2 regions of the Promicromonospora sp. NPDC050262 genome follow, and region 1 is predicted to be linked to the other one. Evidence: predicted binding sites of a transcription regulator. Region 1 holds the regulator's gene; the other holds the start of a gene.
What was found. The regulator LexA, encoded in region 1, represses DNA repair genes until DNA is damaged. The targets are predictions, from matches to a motif close to TCGAACANNTGTTCGA.
Positions count from the first base shown of each region.

Region 1 (8,869 bases):
CACCGCGACCGTCGACAACGACGCCACGGTCGCGGCGCTGGAGATGCTCCGCGAGATGCGCTGGGAGGACAACTCCATGGGCTCCAGCTTCCTGTACGACTGGGGCACCATCAACCAGGACTTCGCCGCCGGCAAGATCGGCATGTACGTCTCGGGCGGCGCCAACTACCCCAACCTGTTCACCCAGAACCAGATGAACCCGGACGAGTACGGCGTCACGGTGCTGCCCCTGGAGGGCGACGACGCCGGCACGCTCGGCGGCGGCACGCTCGCCGCGGTGAGCTCCGCGGCGTCCGAGGCCGAGCAGGCGGCGGCCGTGAAGTGGATCGACTTCTACTACATCTCCAAGCTGACCGACCAGGAGCAGGCCGTCGCCGAGGCCGAGGTCGCTGCCGAGACCGACCAGCCCGTGGGCGCGCCGGCACTGCCGATCTTCGACCGCGAGACCTACGAGCAGCAGCAGGCGTGGATCAAGGACCTGGTCAACGTCCCGCTGGAGAACTTCGCGCCGATGACGGACCAGATGTTCGACCAGCCCGTCATCCCCGAGCCCGCCGTCGCCACCCAGGACGTGTACGCGGCGCTCGACCCGGTGGTCCAGGCGGTGCTGACGGACGAGAACGCGGACATCGACGCACTCCTCGCCGACGCCCAGACCCAGGTCCAGGGACTGCTCGACCGCAGCTGACCTGCCGATGACCACACTGTCCAGCCCGCTCCGGACGACGACGGCGGCAGCCCCGCCGTCGTCGTCCGGACCCCGCCGGCGTGCCCGCCGCACGCCCCGGGACTGGCTGCGCGACGGCGGCCTGAGCACCCTGGTCATCGCACTGCCGATGATCCTCGTGTTCGGGGTCTTCTCCTGGTTCCCGATCGGCCGGGCGCTCGTCATGAGCGTCCAGCAGACCAACCTCATCTCGACCCCGGAGTTCGTGGGGCTCGACAACTTCGTGTTCGTGCTGCAGGACCCCCTCCTGGGCAAGGCCGTGGCGAACACCCTGTGGTTCGCGGTGCTCGCGCTGGTGTTCGGCTACCCGCTGCCGCTGGCCGCCGCCGTGCTGATGAGCGAGGTGCGGCGCATGCGCGGCCTGTTCTCGGCGCTCGCGTACCTGCCCGTGGTCGTGCCGCCCGTCGTGGCCGTGCTGCTGTGGAAGTTCTTCTACGACGCCTCGCCCACCGGCGTGTTCAACACCATCGCCGGCTGGGTGGGCCTCGGGCCGTTCCCCTGGTTGCAGGACGCGTCCAGCGCCATGCCGTCCCTGGTGCTGGAGGCCACCTGGGCCGCGGCCGGCGGGACCGTCATCATCTATCTCGCCGCCCTGGTCGGGGTACGGACCGAGCTCTACGAGGCGGCCGAGGTGGACGGCGCGGGCGTGTGGCGCAAGATCTGGCACGTGACCCTGCCGCAGCTGCGCGGCGTCCTGTTCATCACGCTGATCCTGCAGGTCATCGGCACCTCCCAGGTTTTCCTGGAGCCGTTCCTGTTCACCGGCGGCGGCCCCAACAACGCGACCCTCACCATCCTCATGCTGATCTACGACTACGCGTTCGGCAGCAGCCTCGGCGGCAACTACGGGGCCGCGACCGCCCTGAGCCTCATGCTCGCCGGCGTCCTGGCCGTCCTGTCCGCGATCTACTTCCGCGTGACCCGACCCTGGAGCAGCTGACATGGCAGGAAACAACCGGCCGGGCGCCGGACCCGCCGTCGCCGAGCGGGGCATCGTCTCGTCCCACGACCGGCGCCGGGCGAGCGTACGCGGCTCGCTCGGCGTGCTCCAGGGCGGCCTCCTGGTCACCCTTGTCCTCGCCGGGCTCGGGCCGATCCTCTGGCTCGCCAAGGCCGCCGTCACCCCCACGCAGGACACCCTGCGCCAGCCGCTCGGCCTCTTCCCCAACGGCATCGACTGGGCCAACCTCACCACCGCGTGGGGCCGCGCCGAGATCGACCACTACTTCGTCAACACTCTGATCCTCGCGGTGGGGGCCTGGTTCTTCCAGCTCCTGGTCGCGACCACGGGCGGCTACGTGCTGTCCGTGTTGCGTCCGCGGTACGGCAACCTGATCTTCGGCCTCGTGCTGGCGACGCTCTTCGTGCCGGCGGTCGTGCTGCTCGTCCCGCTCTACCTGACGATCCTCGACGTACCGCTGCTGCACATCAGCCTGCTCAACACCTTCTGGGCGGTCTGGCTGCCGATGGGCGCCAGCGCGTTCAACGTGCTGCTCGTCAAGCGGTTCTTCGACGGCCTGCCCCGCGAGGTCTTCGAGGCCGCACGGGTCGACGGCGCCGGGCCCTTCCGGCTGCTCTGGTCCGTCGTGCTGCCGATGTCCAAGCCCATCCTCGGCGTCGTCTCGGTCTTCGCCGTGATCGCCGCCTGGAAGGACTACCTCTGGCCGCTGCTGGTGCTGCCCGACCCGGACAACCAGCCGCTGTCCGTCCGCCTGCCCGCGATCGCGCCCTACCTGGAGCTCGACGTGTTCCTTGCGGCGCTCGCGATCTCGACGGTGCTGCCCATCGCGCTGTTCCTCGCTTTCCAGCGGCTGTTCCTCAGCGGCGCGGGTCTGGGCGGGGCCGTGAAGGGGTAGCTGGGGACGGCGTCCGGCGGGTGCCCGGGCCTGTGGACGAGGCAGGGTGGATGTCGGTGGTCCGGCCTAGGATCGAGCGTGTGACCAGCCTTCCCGACGCACCCGCCGCAAGCACCGATTCCGCCGAGATTCCCGAGGTGGAGGAGCTGCTCGACCTCGCCGTCGGACAGCTCGGTGGCGGGCGCAGAGAGGGCCAGCACCGCATGGCCGTCGCGGTCGGCGAGGCGATCGACAAGGGCGAGCACCTGCTGGTGCAGGCGGGCACGGGTACGGGCAAGTCGCTCGGGTACCTGGTGCCCGCCGTCCGGCACGCGGTGGCCGCCCAGAGCAAGGTCATCATCTCGACCGCGACGCTGGCCCTGCAGCGCCAGGTCATCACGCGTGACCTGCCGCTCGTGGCGAAGGCCGTGGCGCCGCGGCTGCCGCGCGAGCCGCGCGTCGCGCTGCTCAAGGGCTGGCACAACTACCTGTGCGTGCACAAGGTGGGCGGCGGCTACCCGGAGGACGAGACCACGCTCTTCGATCTGCCCGGCGGGGAGGACCACCCCAAGACGGAGGAGGCGGCCGGGGGTGCCGCCCGCAGCCGCAGGCGGGACGACGGCGCCTCGCTCGCCGACCATGTCCGGCGCCTGCACGAGTGGGCGGGCGAGACCGAGACGGGCGACCGCGACGACCTCGTGCCCGGCGTGCCGGAGCGAGCCTGGCGCCAGGTGTCCGTCACGGCGATGGAGTGCCTGGGCGGCAAGTGCCCCATGCTCGCCGAGTGCTTCCCGGACAAGGCGCGGGCCGCCGCCCGCGAGGCCGACGTCGTCGTGACCAACCACGCGATGCTCGGCATCGCGGCCACGGGCAGCCCGGGCGTGCTCCCGGAGCACGACGTCGTGGTGGTCGACGAGGCGCACGAGCTCACCGACCGCGTGACGTCGTCGGCCACCGTGGACCTGTCCATGGCGTCGGTGGAGAGTGCGGCCCGACTGGCCCGGCGGCACGCGGGCACCAACACCGACACCCTCGACGCGGCGGCGCAGAGCCTCGGCACCCTGCTGGTCACCGCGCCGGCCGAGCGGTTCCCGAGCGGGTTGCCGGACGAGCTGCGCGTGGCGGTCGGCGCGGTGCGCGACGCCGCGCGCGAGGTACTGAGCACCCTCAAGCCCGACGCCGGCGGCAAGGGCGCCAAGGGCAAGGACGCAGGTCAGCCCGACCCGGGGCTCAAGATGGCGCAGGGCGCCATGCTCCAGCTCTTCGAGACGGCCGAGCGCATGGCGGCGCAGGACACGACGGCGGACGTGCTGTGGTGCTCGCGCCCGGACAACGGCTGGGGCGGGTTCGGCGACAACGTGACGCGGCTGCACGCCGCGCCGCTGCACGTGGCCGGCCTGATCCGCACGCACCTGCTGGGCGAGTCGACGGGCGTGTTCACCTCGGCGACCCTGGCGCTCGGCGGCACGTTCGACGCCGTCGCCGGCACGCTCGGGCTCAAGGGCGAGGACGCCCCGCCGTGGCAGGGCCTCGACGCCGGCAGCCCGTTCGACTACCCGCGCCAGGGCATCCTCTACATCGCGCGGCACCTGCCCGCCCCCGGCCGCGAGCCGACCACGGAGGCACAGCTCGACGAGATCGCCGAGCTCATCACGGCCGCCGGTGGCCGCACGCTCGGGCTGTTCTCGTCCCGGCGCGCGGCGAACGCGGCGGCGGAGGCGATGCGGGAGCGGCTGGACTTCCCGATCCTGGCGCAGGGCGACGACCAGCTTCCCACCCTCGTGCGGGAGTTCGCCGAGGACCCGGCCACGTGCCTGTTCGGCACGCTGTCCCTGTGGCAGGGCGTCGACGTGCCGGGGCCGTCCAACCAGCTCGTGCTGATCGACCGCATCCCGTTCCCGCGCCCGGACGACCCGGTCAAGGCGGCGCGCGCCCGCGCCGTCGAGCAGGCGGGCGGCAACGGGTTCATGGCGGTGTCCGCGCAGCACGCGGCGCTGCTGCTCGCGCAGGGCGCGGGCCGCCTGGTGCGCAGCATGGACGACCGAGGCGTGGTGGCGGTCCTCGACCCCCGGCTCGCGACGGCGCGGTACGCGTCGTTCCTCACCCGGTCGATGCCAGGGTTCTGGCCGACCACCGACCCGAAGCTGGTCCGCGCCGCGCTCGCCAGGCTCGACACATAGCCTGAGGGCATGGCAGCCCCCTCGGACGTCTCCGCAGCCCAGCCCGCCGGATCCCGCACCACCAAGATCGCCGTCGTGGGTGCGGGGGCCGTGGGATCGACGCTCGCCTTCGCGGCGCTGACCCGCGGCTCGGCCCGCACCATCGCCCTGCTCGACATCGACCGGCAGAAGGTCGACGCCGAGGTGCTGGACCTGCAGCACGGGCTGATGTTCACGTCCCAGGCGCACGTCATCGGCTCGGACGACCCGGCGGTGTGCGAGGGGGCCGACGTCGTGGTGGTCACGGCGGGCGCCAAGCAGAAGCCCGGCCAGAGCCGCGTCGACCTCGCCGAGGCGACGATCGGGCTGATGCGCACGATCCTGCCCGGCCTGGTCGAGGTGGCGCCGGACGCGACCTACCTGATGGTGACCAACCCCGTGGACGTGGTGACGTACGCGGCCCTCAAGATCTCGGGCCTGCCGCGCGAGCGGCTCTTCGGCAGCGGCACCGTGCTCGACTCGTCGCGGCTCCGCGTGGTGCTCGCGGAACGGTGCGGGGTGGCCGTCGGGAACGTGCACGCCTACATCGCCGGGGAGCACGGCGACTCGGAGATCGCGCTGTGGAGCTCCGCCTCGATCGGCGGCGTGCCGCTGCTCGACTGGGTGCCGGTCGGCGGCGCCGCGCCCCTGGACGCCGCGGTGCGCGCGGAGGTGCACCACGAGGTGGTCGACTCCGCCTACCGGATCATCGCGGGCAAGGGCGCCACCAACTACGCCGTGGGCCTGGCCGCGACCCGCATCATCGAGGCGGTGCTGAAGGACGAGCGCCGGATCATGCCTGTGTCCTCGCTGCTGGACGACTACCACGGCATCAGCGACGTGTGCCTGTCCGTGCCGTCCCTGGTGGACCGGCGGGGCGTCACGGACACCGTCCGGGTGCCGATGTCGGACGACGAGCTGGCCGGGCTGCGCGCGTCGGCGGAGAGCGTGCGGGCGGTACAGCGAAGGTTCGGGTTCTAGGTCCCGACCGACGGGAACGGGCTCGACCAGCGACTGCCGGTCGAGCCCGTTCCCGTCGGTCGAGCCTGTCGAGACCTCAGAGGCTGCGCAGCACCGCGACGACGCGGCCCAGGATCTGCGCCTCGTCACCCGGGATGGGCTCGTAGGCGGGGTTCTGCGGCAGCAGCAGCACGTGCCCGTCGGTCTGCTTGAACGTCTTGACCGTGGCCTCGCCGTCGATCATGGCGGCGACGATCTCGCCCTGCTCGGCCACGTTCTGGCGGCGCACGACGACCCAGTCCCCGTCGCAGATCGCGGCGTCGACCATGGAGTCGCCCGCGACCTTGAGAAGGAACAGCTCGCCGTCACCGACGAGCTGGCGGGGGAGCGGGAACACGTCCTCGACGACCTGCTCGGCGAGGATCGGGCCACCGGCCGCGATGCGGCCGACGAGCGGCACGTACGACGGCGGCGGCGTGCTCGCGTCGTCCGGAACCGAGCCGCCCCAGTGCACCTGGCCGCTACGCCGCGGCTCGGGCCAGTGGATCTCGCCGCGCGTCGGCTTCTCGACCTGCTCGGCCAGGGGCTCGACGAGCTCCATGGCGCGCGGCCGGTTCGGGTCGCGGCGCAGGAAGCCCTTCTTCTCCAGCATCTGGAGCTGGTGCTTGACGCTCGACGGGCTGGCCAGCCCGACGGCCTCGCCGATCTCGCGCATCGACGGCGGGTAGCCGCGTGTCTCGAACGACTGCCGAATCGTGTCCAGCACAAGGCGCTGCCGCTCGGTGAGGCGGTCCGCCGGCGAGATCGCGTGCACGTCGGCGACCGCCCCGTCGCCCGGCGCGTCCAACGTGGCGACGCCCGAGAGTGCCGTGTCGACGGCTCTCGTGTCGCTGGTCCCGTCCCGTCCCGTCATGCCCGTGCCCCTCCCGTTCCGACAAATGTTCTCCTGTGCGCTGCCCACTCTAGATCACAAATGTGCTCGGCTCAAACGAATGTTCGAGCGTGTCTCGACTTCTACGGTGTCCCGTGCTACACAATGGTACGAGCGTTCGACGAACGTGTGTATGACGGACAAGAGTTCGAGTCACCTTTCGAGGAGGGGCCATGGGGGACGTGATCCCGCTGCGGCAGTACACCCCGGCGTACGGACCGGCGTACGCGTCGGTGCCCGGGTCGAGCGCGGCGCGGGCGTATCAGCCGCGCCCGACGTACCCGCCGAGCCGGGCGTCCGCACCGCCCCGGCCCCGTCCGGCCGGCCACTCGTACCCGGTGCGCGGGCCGCGCACGTTCGCCGACCGGCTCGGGCTCGCGGGGCTGCGGCTCACGCGGCGCGGCCGGGTCGTGCTGGTGCTGCTGGTGATGCTCGTGGTCGCGCCGATGGCGACGTGGGGAGCGACCGCCGTCGCCAGCTCGCCGGGCGAGCCCACGGAGGTCCGGGTGCACGCGGTGCAGCCGGGGGAGACGCTCTGGGGCTTCGCCGAGCAGGTCGTGAGGCCCGGGGAGGACGTGCGGCAGGCGGTCGCGCGGCTGCAGGACCTCAACGAGATGACGTCGGGCACCGTGCGGGTCGGCGAGCTGCTGCTCCTCCCGAAGGAGTGACCGGAGGGCCCCGCGGAAGGGGCCGGACGGGCCGCAGAAGTGGACGGAGGCCACGATTCGCCGTCAAATGTTGCGGCGATGTTGCATGGGGGTGGTTTGCCCGCTTACGGTCGGGGCGCGACCGGATGTCTCCGGTCCGTGGCCGACCACGCAGGAGTGAGCATGCACTGCCCGTTCTGTCGCCACGCCGACTCGCGCGTGGTGGACTCACGGACCGCCGACGACGGCCTGTCGATCCGGCGCAGGCGGCAGTGCCCGAACTGCAACCGGCGGTTCACCACCGTCGAGACGGCCAGCCTGTCGGTGGTCAAGCGGTCCGGCGCCACCGAGCCGTTCAGCCGCGACAAGGTCGCCGCGGGCGTGCGCAAGGCGTGCCAGGGCCGACCCGTCAGCGACGACGACCTGGCGATCCTGGCCCAGCGGGTCGAGGAGACCCTGCGCAGCAACGGCAGCGCGGAGATTGACGCGTACGAGGTGGGCCTCGCGATCCTGGGCCCCCTGCGCGAGCTCGACGAGGTGGCGTACCTCCGGTTCGCGAGCGTCTACCAGTCGTTCGACTCGCTCGAGGACTTCGAGAGCGCCATCACCTCCCTGCGCGCGGAGCGCGCCGAGCGCGCGGCGGAGCGCGCCGCCGCGCAGGCGTAGCGGCCCGGACGGGCCGCTCGCAGGCGAGGGTACGAAAAGCGATTGGCACCCCGGCGCGCGGTGGGGCAGGCTGGGGCCGACGACGGACCCGATCGAGGGACCCCCGAAACAGGAGGAGGTGATCGGTGTGACGGACGAGAAGCCTGGTGCCGAGGAGGCAGTGGCTCAGGACGCTGAGGCGCCCAAGGCCGCGACCGCGCCGAGCGTGGACGCGAAGGCACGGTTCAAGGAAGCGCTGGACCGGAAGAACGCCGCACGCGGCCGTTCCGCCGCAGGCGACGTGAACACGGGCTCGGTGCACGGTTCGGAGACGACCGGCCCCGTGCAGAAGATGTTCCGCCGCAAGTCCGGCTGAGCCTGCTCGACCGAGGCCGCTGACCAGGTATCTGAGCTGGTCAGCGGCCTTTGCCGTTCTCGCGAGGCGCCTAGAGAAGGAAGAGGCGACCCGTGATGACACGGTTGATGACACAGTTCGAGTACCCAGGGGTGCCCGTCAATACCAGTCGACACGCGACGTTGGCGGTCCCGGTGGCACACCTCAGGTACATGACAGACCCGCTTAGCAAGCCCGGGGACCGCACGCCGATGTGGACTCTCGAGGAACTTTGCGCGTACCTGCGCACGACGCCAGCGACGGTCCATGCGTGGCGCAAGCACGGGCAGGGACCCCGCGCCGACAAGGTCGGGCGCCATCTGCTGTTCGCTGACGCGGACGTGCGCGCCTGGCTCAAGTCCCGTGTCGCGGGCACTGACGGCGATGACGACGGGGCTGCGCCGGAGCATCGCACCACCGGGTCGGGGTGGTGAGTCATGGGCGGGACCGAACTCAAGCCGGGCGAACACGGCTGTATCTCCGTCAAGCAGACCGGACCCAAGACGTGGCGGGCAAGAACTAGCTGAAGCTC
Region 1 covers NZ_JBFAKX010000012.1:45,996-54,864, reverse strand. The annotation lists gene AB0I29_RS18305 (extracellular solute-binding protein) at 1-688, shown strand, start outside; gene AB0I29_RS18300 (sugar ABC transporter permease) at 696-1,667, shown strand; gene AB0I29_RS18295 (carbohydrate ABC transporter permease) at 1,669-2,583, shown strand; gene AB0I29_RS18290 (ATP-dependent DNA helicase) at 2,664-4,742, shown strand; gene AB0I29_RS18285 (L-lactate dehydrogenase) at 4,752-5,741, shown strand; gene lexA (transcriptional repressor LexA) at 5,818-6,567, opposite strand; gene AB0I29_RS18275 (hypothetical protein) at 6,825-7,319, shown strand; gene nrdR (transcriptional regulator NrdR) at 7,482-7,964, shown strand; gene AB0I29_RS18265 (DUF5302 domain-containing protein) at 8,092-8,319, shown strand; gene AB0I29_RS18260 (helix-turn-helix domain-containing protein) at 8,415-8,771, shown strand.

Region 2 (8,869 bases), on a different contig from region 1:
GCTGAGCCCGGCGTCCGCGATCGCACTGACACTCCGGGCCGTCGGCGGGCTGACCACGGCCCAGATCGCGCGGGCCTTCCTGGTCCCCGAGGCGACGATGGCGCAGCGGATCTCGCGTGCCAAGCGCACCATCAGCGGCCAGCGGTTCGACCGGCCCGGGGACGCCCGCGCGGTGCTGCACGTGCTGTACCTGATCTTCAACGAGGGGTTCACCGGCGAGATCTCCCTCGCGGACGAGGCGATCCGGCTGACCCGGCAGCTCGCCGCGTCCGCACCGTCTGCCCCGGCCGGGCCGGGCCGCCCGGACGGGGCAGACCCCGAGATCTCCGGGCTGCTGGCCCTCATGCTGCTGCACCACGCCCGCCGGGCCGCCCGCTACACCGCCTCGGGCGAGCTGGTGCCGCTCGACGAGCAGGACCGCTCCCGGTGGGACACCGCGATGATCCGCGAGGGGGTGGAGGTGCTGCAGGACGCCCTGGCACAGGACCGGCTGGGGCAGTACCAGGTGCAGGCCGCCATCGCCGCCCTGCACGACGACGCCCCCACCGCGGAGGAGACCGACTGGCCGCAGATCCTCGAGTGGTACGACGAGCTGGCCGGTCTCACCGACAACCCGGTCGTCGCGCTGAACCGGGCCGTCGCCGTCGGGCAGGTCGACGGGCCGCGGGCGGGCCTGGCGGCCCTGGCCGAGATCGACCCGGGGCTGTCCCGGTGGGACGCCGTGGCGGCCCACCTCCACGAGCGCGCCGACGACGCCGCCGCGGCGATCGACCACTACACCGCCGCGGCCGACCGGGCCACCAGCTCGGCCGAGCGCACGCACCTCATCAAGCAGGCGGCGCGGCTGCGGGCGGCTCGCTGAGACAGGGTCGCTGCCCGTCCTCGGAGCCCTCGTCGGCACGGAGGCAGGCCTCCAGGGCGGCGGCGCCCGCGAGCATGGCCCGTCCGCGGTCGGTCAGGCGCCCGTGCCACTCGTGCAGGGTCGCCTCCAGGGGCTCCAGCCCGCCCGCTGTCCGCACCCGGTCGATCAGCGGGCCGATCTGCTCCAGGAGGTACCCGCCACGCCGGAGCTGGTGGGTCAGCTGGGCATCGCGCTGCGCGGCCTCGTCGTAGACGCGGTAGCCGGTCTGCGGATCGCGCCGCGGGCGCACGAGCCCGGCACGCTCCCACGTGCGCAGGGTCGCGGGCCGGATCCGGAGCCTGGCGGCAAGGGGGCCGACGAAGGTGTCACCGGGCCGGGGGCCCGGTGACGGCCCGGTGGAGTCGAGGTCGCGCAGCGCCTGCTCGACGGCGCGGAGCGTCCTGCGGTCGTCCAGGAGCTGGGCGTGGCTCTCGTCGATCAGGCGGAACGCCTCGCCGGTCGCGCCGTCGTGCACGGCGCGCATGATCGCGGCCGCCGTCCGATGGCCGTGCCCGGGGACCAGGGCGAGGAAAGCGCGCAGGGCGCGCGCGTGCCAAGGCGTGTAGACGCGATATCCGGACGGCGTGCGGACGGCGGCCGGGAGGATGCCGGCGTCCTCGTAGTTGCGGACCGCCTGCGTGGACAGGCCGTGCCCGCGTGCCAGGTCGACCGGCCGCAGCCGAACGGCACTTTGAAGGTTCTGCCCCATCGATCCGCCTGTTCTGGGCCTTGTTCTGGGCGTTGTCCTGGGCATTTGTCCTGGGCCGTCGAAGCCCAGGTCTCAACCGGGACGTCAACGATACCGTTGAGGGAATGGTGAGAGACCTCGAGCACACCGTTCATCCCCTTGATGCCGCCTCCGTCATGCGCCTGTTCCCGGGCCGGCCGCGGATCCTCGCCCTGGGCGAGCCCACTCATGGCGCGGACCCCCTGCTGAGGCTGCGCAACGAGCTGTTCCGGGAGCTCGTCGAGCAGGAGGGCTACCGCACGATCGCCCTGGAGACCGACTGTCTCGCGGGGCAGGTCGTGGACGACTACGTCGCGACCGGCGTCGGCGATCTCGACGATGCCGAGCTCGACGATGCCGTGCTCGACGATGCCGTGCTTGACGATGCCGTGCTCGACGACGTCATGGCGCGCGGGTTCAGCCACGAGTGGGGCGCGTTCCCGGCCAACCGTGAGCTGGTGCGCTGGATGCGTGCCTGGAACGTGCGTGCCGGTGAGGAGGGCCGGCCCGACACCGACCGGCTCCGGTTCGCAGGCTTCGACGGGCCGCTGGAGATCTCGGCGGCGGCGAGCCCTCGGGCCGCGCTCGCGGCCCTGTACGAGTACCTGTCCGCGCGCGTGGACGCGGAGCTGCTGCCCTGCAGCGCGGACGTGCTCGACCGGATGATCGGCGCGGACGCCCTCTGGACCGAACCCGCCGCCATGACGGACCCCGCCCGGTCCGTGGGGCAGTCCGCCGAGGCCCGGGAGCTGCGCCTGCTCGCCGACGACCTGGCGACGCTCCTCGACACGCACGCCCCGCGCCTCATCGCCACCTCCACGTCGCAGGAGTGGGACCGGGCGCGCCTGGCAGGCCGGACCGCGACCGGCCTGCTGCGCTACCACTTCTGGATGGCCGACCCCTCGCCCGCCCGCATGCCGCGGCTGCTCGCGGTCCGCGACGCGATGATGGCCGACAACCTGCTCGCCCTCGCGGAGCGGGGCCCCGTGCTGGTCAATGCCCACAACAGCCACCTGCAGCGTGGCATGAGCACGATGAGCATGTGGGACCACCCGCGGCTGGAGTGGTGGGGCGCCGGTGCGCTGGTGAGCGCCCGGCTGGGCGATCGGTACGGGTTCCTGGCCTCGGCGGTCGGCACCATCCGGCACCAGGGCGTGGACGCCCCGCCGTCGGACAGCGTCGAGGGTCTCCTGTCCGCGCTCGGTGCGGACCGGTGCGTCGTCGACGCTCCAGGTCTCTCCAGCGGAGCGTCGCTTGTGGCGCGGGTGTCCCCCTGGTTCGGTTACGCGCCGCTGGACCCGGCCCAGCTCGCCGGCCTGGACGGGGTCGTGTTTCTCCAGGACGTTCCTGAGGACTGATCCTGCGTCCGAGAACCGGTCCTGTCGGATCGTCGGCCGAGGTCGCGTGGATCTGAGACCGGCGCGCCACGGAATCGATGCTCACCATCTGCTCTCTGCCGGTCGAGTAGTGACGCCTATGGCACCCCGAATGCCTGCTATCTAGCCGATTCTGCTCTCAGTGCGCACCCGCTTCAGGAAAGCGGGTGCGCACTGTGTGGAGTGAAAGTAGGAGTAGTATCGCGCTACTACTCGTACTACTACGAGTGGAAGCAAGGGCAGCGGAAACAACGACGTGGGGAACGACGTGCGGGACAAGGAACGGGTCTTCCAGGCGGCAGACGCGCTGGCGGCCGAGGGTGCGGCGCTGACCGTGACGAACGTGCGCGAGCGCGCCGGCTGCTCGAACGCCACAGCCACGAAGTATCTGCGGGAGTGGCGCGACGCGAGGGCAGCCGAGAACGACGCGCGCAGCGCGCTCCCCGAGCTGCCCACCGCGGTGAACGCGCTGGCGGAACGCGGTCTGGAGGCCCTGTGGGGTGCGGCGGTCGAGGCAGCACGGGCGGAGCACGAGGCGGCCGCCGCGGCGTCGGACGAGGCGCTGACCGCCGTCGTCGGCGAGGCGGACGCCCTGGCCGCACGCGTGGACGAGGCCGACGCCGAGCTGGTCCAGTTCCGTGCCCTGCTGGAGACTTCGCGCGAGCATGCACGGTCCGTCCAGGACGAGCGCGACGCGGCCGAGGAGGCCCGGGCCGACGCCGCGGCGTCGGCCGCCCGGCTGGAGGGCGAGCTCGCCGCCGCACAGCGAGCGCTCGATGCGGTGCGTGAGGAGCTCACCGAGGCCCGGGCGGGGGCTGCTGCCGCCGAGCGGGCGCGCTCCGAGGCGGAGTCGGCCCGTGCACAGGCGGACGGTGCCGCCGTGGGCCTGCGCGAGTCCCTGACGGACGTGCGCGGTGCGCTCGAGGCCGCGCGGGGCGACGTCGCGCAGGCCAACCGGGACCGCGCCGCTGCCGATACGGCACGAGCCGGCGCCGAGGCCTCCGTCGCACGGCTGGAGGGTGAGCTCTCCGCGTCGCGTGACGCGCTGGAGTCCGCGCGCAGGCAGGCGACGGAGGCCGAGCAGGCGCGCATCGCGGCGATCGCCGGCCAGGCGCAGGCCGAGGGCGCCGCCGCGGGGCTGCGGGAGGCGCTGGCCGCGGCGGTTCCCGCGACCGCCGAGCCGGACAAGGAGACGGCGGGCTCCTGAGGGGGCGTGCCGTCTCGGGGGCCGCCGTTCTCGGGACGGCGGAGCCGGGCCGATGCAGATGCACCGGCCCGGCGAGTGTCAGTGGCTGGTGCTGAGATGGCGGCATGAGCCTTCGAGGATTCGCCACCATCAACTACTGGGCCGACGACGTCGTCGCGGCCGCTGCCTGGTACGCCGAGGCGCTCGGCGTCGAGCCGTACTTCCAGCGCCCCGGGCCGGACGGCAAGCTGGCCTACGCCGAGTTCCGGATCGGTGACAACGAGGCCGAGCTCGGGCTCGTCAGCCGGGCGTTCGCGCCCCCGGGCCTGCCCGACCAGCCCGGGGGCGCGCTCATGTACTGGCACGTCGACGACCTGGAGGGCACCGTGGCCCGGCTGCTCGACCTCGGCGCCACCGAGTTCGAGCCCGTCACCGTGCGCGGGCACGACTTCGTGACCGCCTCGGTGGTGGACCCGTTCGGGAACCTGCTCGGGGTCATGTACAACCCGCACTACGTCGAGAAGTTCGGCGCCGCAGCCAGGACGTCGTGATCGCGAGCAGGCTGCCTGCTAGCGGACGTGTCGCCGGGTCAAGTGTTATCCACAGATTCAAAACCGGACAAGCGCATCGAACGTATGTTCGATAAAATCGGAGGGTCGGCACAGCAACGGAACCGGGCGGGGGTGACGCGAGATGGACTGCACGCCAGTGCCTCCACCCGAGCCCCGTCAGGCGTGCGGACCACGCGCCCTCGAAGCCGTGCTGAGCGATCTGGACGTGCTCACCGACGAGCTGGTGGCGTCCGCCGGACCGGATGCGGTCGCCGGTGTCGGCGAGTCCTCCGGCACCGGCGGCGTCGCGGCACCCCGGCTCGTCGCGGCCGCGCCGAGGCTGCGAGCGCTCAGCGCCCGCCTCGAGACGGTCCGGCTGACGTGGCTGCCTGTGATCGAGGCCGCGCACCCCTGGCAGGGCACGGGCGCGCGGACGTTCTCGGCCTGGCTGGCGAGGACGGAGAACATCAGCACGACGACCGCCAAGCGTGAAGCCCGTACGGGCCGGGTGCTGCGTGATCACCTGCCCACGACCCGGGCGGTGGCGCTCTCGGGGGGTATCGGCGTCGACCACGTCCGCGCCCTCGTGGACGTCGCGCCCACCAGCGACGCACGCAAGGCTGCGCTGGCGGCGCCGATCGAGCCGGAGGAGCTGCCGGAGCCGTCTGTTGCAGCCCTGGATGCGCCGGACGGCGGCGGTGGCGCTGCGGACGACTCCGGGAGTGATGCTGCCGCCGCCCCGGGTGCCGGTGACGATGCCATCGACGGCGAGCACTCTGCCGAGCCGGCCGCCACGGACGCCGACCTCGAAGCGGTGGGCGACACTCGTCCTGCTCCCCCGGCGATCACCGGTGAGGAGTACCTGACCGGGCTGGCCGGTGCCTGCGACCCGGCGCGCTTTCGTCGGGTGCTGAAGCGGTTCGGCCAGGTCGCGGATCCCGACGCGGACGACCGCGGCTACCGGCAGGCGACCGAACGGGAGCACCTGGAGGTCTCGCCGACGTTCGGGGGCTGGCACGTCAACGGATTCCTCACCGACGAGCACGGACACCTGCTCTCGACGGCGCTCGGCTCGATGATGGGCGCTTCGGCCGTCGGCGACGACCGCACGCCGACCCAGCGCCGGGCGCAGGCACTCGCCGATCTCGCACGGGACGTCCTGGACAACGGCCGCGTGGGCTCGGGTGCCGCGGTGCGTCCGCACGTCCACGTCACCGTCTCCCTGACGGAGCTGGTCCGGAGCGGTCGGGCCAACGGAAACACCGGACTGAGTGGTGCGGGACTGAGTGGCGCCGGGTCGTCCGGCCCGGGATCAAGCGGTGTCGGATCGAGTCAGATTCCTGACGCGACAGGGATGGAGCAGGGCAGCGTCGGTGTCGGTGTCGGTGTCGGTGTCGAGCAGGATCTCGTGGGCGGTCGCACCGGAGGCCGTGGCGGGCTCCGTCCCGGCGACCTGACGGCGCTGACCGCTCAGCCCGCGACGTTCACGGGGGCCTCCACGACGGGGAGCGTCGTCCCGCGTGACCTCCTGCGGCGGCTCCTGTGCGACGCCGAGGTCACGCGCGTCGTGTTCGGGCCCGACGGGACCGCGATCGACGTGGGACGTGCCCAGCGCACGGTGACCGGGCAGATGCGGAAGGCTGTGATCGCTCGGGACCAGCATTGTGTCTACCCCGGCTGCGACCAGCCGCCCAGCCGGTGCGAGGTGCACCATGCGCTACGGCACTGGGCCGACGGCGGGGAGACGTCCGTCGCAAACTCGGCCCTGTTGTGCTGGCATCACCACACGCTCGTGGACACCACCGGGATCACGATGGCGTGGGATCCGAGCGCGACACCGGATCAGCCGGGGCGGTGGAGGTTCACCAACCGCCACGGTCGCCGAGTCGGGTTGCCGTGGACCCGTGACAGGGCTGCCTGACAACCGCTGCGTGCGGTCCCCCGCTAGGTTGCGTCAGTGACTTCTGCACCAGTGCCCTCGCCGTCCGTGCCCTCGCCTTCCGTGCCTCCGACCTCCGCGCCAGAGATCATCGGCGCCCTGCTCGACCTGACGGCCTGGACCGTCTTCGACGTCGACCCGGAAGGCCGGATCCTCGCAGGGAACGACGAGTCGGACAGCATGCAGCTCGTCGAGATCGCGTCTGACGGCACCCGGACACAGCTCACCGCGCTGCCCTCGCGCTGCTCCGGCCGTTACGTGCCGGGCATGCGCCGGGTGGTGGTGCAGCACGACAACGGCGGCGACGAGCAGATGCAGCTCAGCCTGCTGGACATCGAGACGCTGGATGTCGACCTGCTGGCCGTCGACCTGCCGGACGTCGAACGCACCGCGTCGCGTGCCGGTCTACCTTCCGGCCCGCCCGCTCGTCTGCCCGCCACACTCGCCGACCTGACTCCCCTGGTCCACGACCCCGCGTACAAGCACGACCTCGCCGACGTCTCCGCCGAGTCCGTGGTGTTCCTGACCAACCGGCGCGACGGCGTGGACTTCGACGTCGTGGTGCACGACCTGGCGACCGGCACCGAGACCACGCTGTACGACGGCGGCGGGTACCTCGTCGACGCCGTCGCCTCCCACGACCGGCACTCCGTGGCGATCACGACGCTGAGCAGCCGCCCGCGCTCCACACAGGTTCTCGTCGCCGGAGGTGAGATCGCCGCGAGCTCGACCACCGCAGCCCACGGGACGACCGGGGGCCACGGGACGACGAGCGAGACCCCGGAGGCGCACACCGGAACAGCCCGTCCCGTCGCCGTCACTGCGGCCGACGAGCACGCCCACCACACCCACGTCGCCTGGACGGCGGGCGACGAGGCACTGGTCATGGCCTCGGACCACGAGCGGGAGTTCGCCGCCGTCGTTCGTGTGCGTACCGGCAACGTCCACCCGGTCTCCGCCGACCCCAACCCTGACCCCGGCACCGGCACCGGCACCGGTGCCCACGACGCTGCCCTCGATGGTGCGCCTGCCGGAGCCGACGGGACCGTCTGGGAGACCCTGGTCGAGGCCGACGACCACGACCTCGAGGTGGTCCTGTCCCCCGACGGCTCCGCGATGGTCGTGGGCCACCACCAGGACGGCGTCACCACGCTGGCCGTCCACGAGCACGAGGGCACCCACCGCTGCGACGTCGCGCTTCCGGACGACGGCGTGCCCACCGTCATCTGGGCCCCGGACTCCTCACGGTTCGCCGTGCACGTGACCGCCTCCGGCGACCCCGGCTCGATCCACCTCGTCGACGCCGCCACCGGCACCGTCAACACCCTGGTCGACGGCCGCGCCCAGATCCCCGACGGCCTGCCTATCTCGCTGCCCACGGTGCACCGCGTCCCCACCCCGGACGGCGAGCAGATCCCCTGCTTCGTGTACCGGCCGGCCGGCACTAAGCACTCCGCCACTGAGCACGCTGCCGACAAGCACGCCGGCACTGAGTACTCCGGCGACGAGCACTCCGGCGACGAGCACGACCACGTCCCGAGCTCCGCCCCCGAGTACGCCAACGGCGCGACCGTCGCGGGCGCCTCCGTGGTCCTGGTCCACGGCGGACCCGAGGGCGAGGCGACCCGGCTGTTCTCCCCCGTCATCCAGGCGCTCGCCGGCGCTGGGTTCACCGTCCTGGTCCCGAACGTCCGCGGCTCGGCCGGCTACGGCAAGCGCTGGGTCAGCCTGGACGACGTCGAAAAGCGCCTCGACTCCGTGGCCGACCTCGCGACCCTCCGCGCCTGGCTGCCCGAGCTCGGCCTCGACGCCGACCGTAGCGCCCTCTGGGGCGGCTCCTACGGCGGCTACATGGTGCTCGCGGGTACGACCATGCAGCCGGACCTGTGGGCTGCCGGAGTCGACATCGTCGGCATGTCTTCGCTCGTGACCTTCCTCGAGAACACCTCCGAGTACCGCCGCGCCGCCCGCGAACGCGAGTACGGCAGCCTCGCGCACGACCGCGACTTCCTCGTCACCGCGTCCCCCATCACCTACCTCGACCAGCTCCGCGCGCCGCTCTTCGTGATCCACGGCGCCAACGACCCGCGGGTCCCGCTGTCCGAGGCGGAGCAGATCGCCGCGGCGCTCGCGGACCGCGGCATCCGGCACGAGCTGCGGGTCTACCACGACGAGGGGCACGGCCTGGC
Region 2 covers NZ_JBFAKX010000003.1:358,076-366,944, forward strand. The annotation lists gene AB0I29_RS07120 (sigma-70 family RNA polymerase sigma factor) at 1-862, shown strand, start outside; gene AB0I29_RS07125 (TioE family transcriptional regulator) at 828-1,610, opposite strand; gene AB0I29_RS07130 (erythromycin esterase family protein) at 1,715-2,986, shown strand; gene AB0I29_RS07135 (DNA-binding protein) at 3,261-4,211, shown strand; gene AB0I29_RS07140 (VOC family protein) at 4,316-4,741, shown strand; gene AB0I29_RS07145 (DUF222 domain-containing protein) at 4,950-6,662, shown strand; gene AB0I29_RS07150 (alpha/beta fold hydrolase) at 6,744-8,869, shown strand, end outside.
Region 2: AB0I29_RS07145 (DUF222 domain-containing protein) is a predicted target of LexA. The motif match lies at 4,818-4,833, and genes of this name have one in related genera.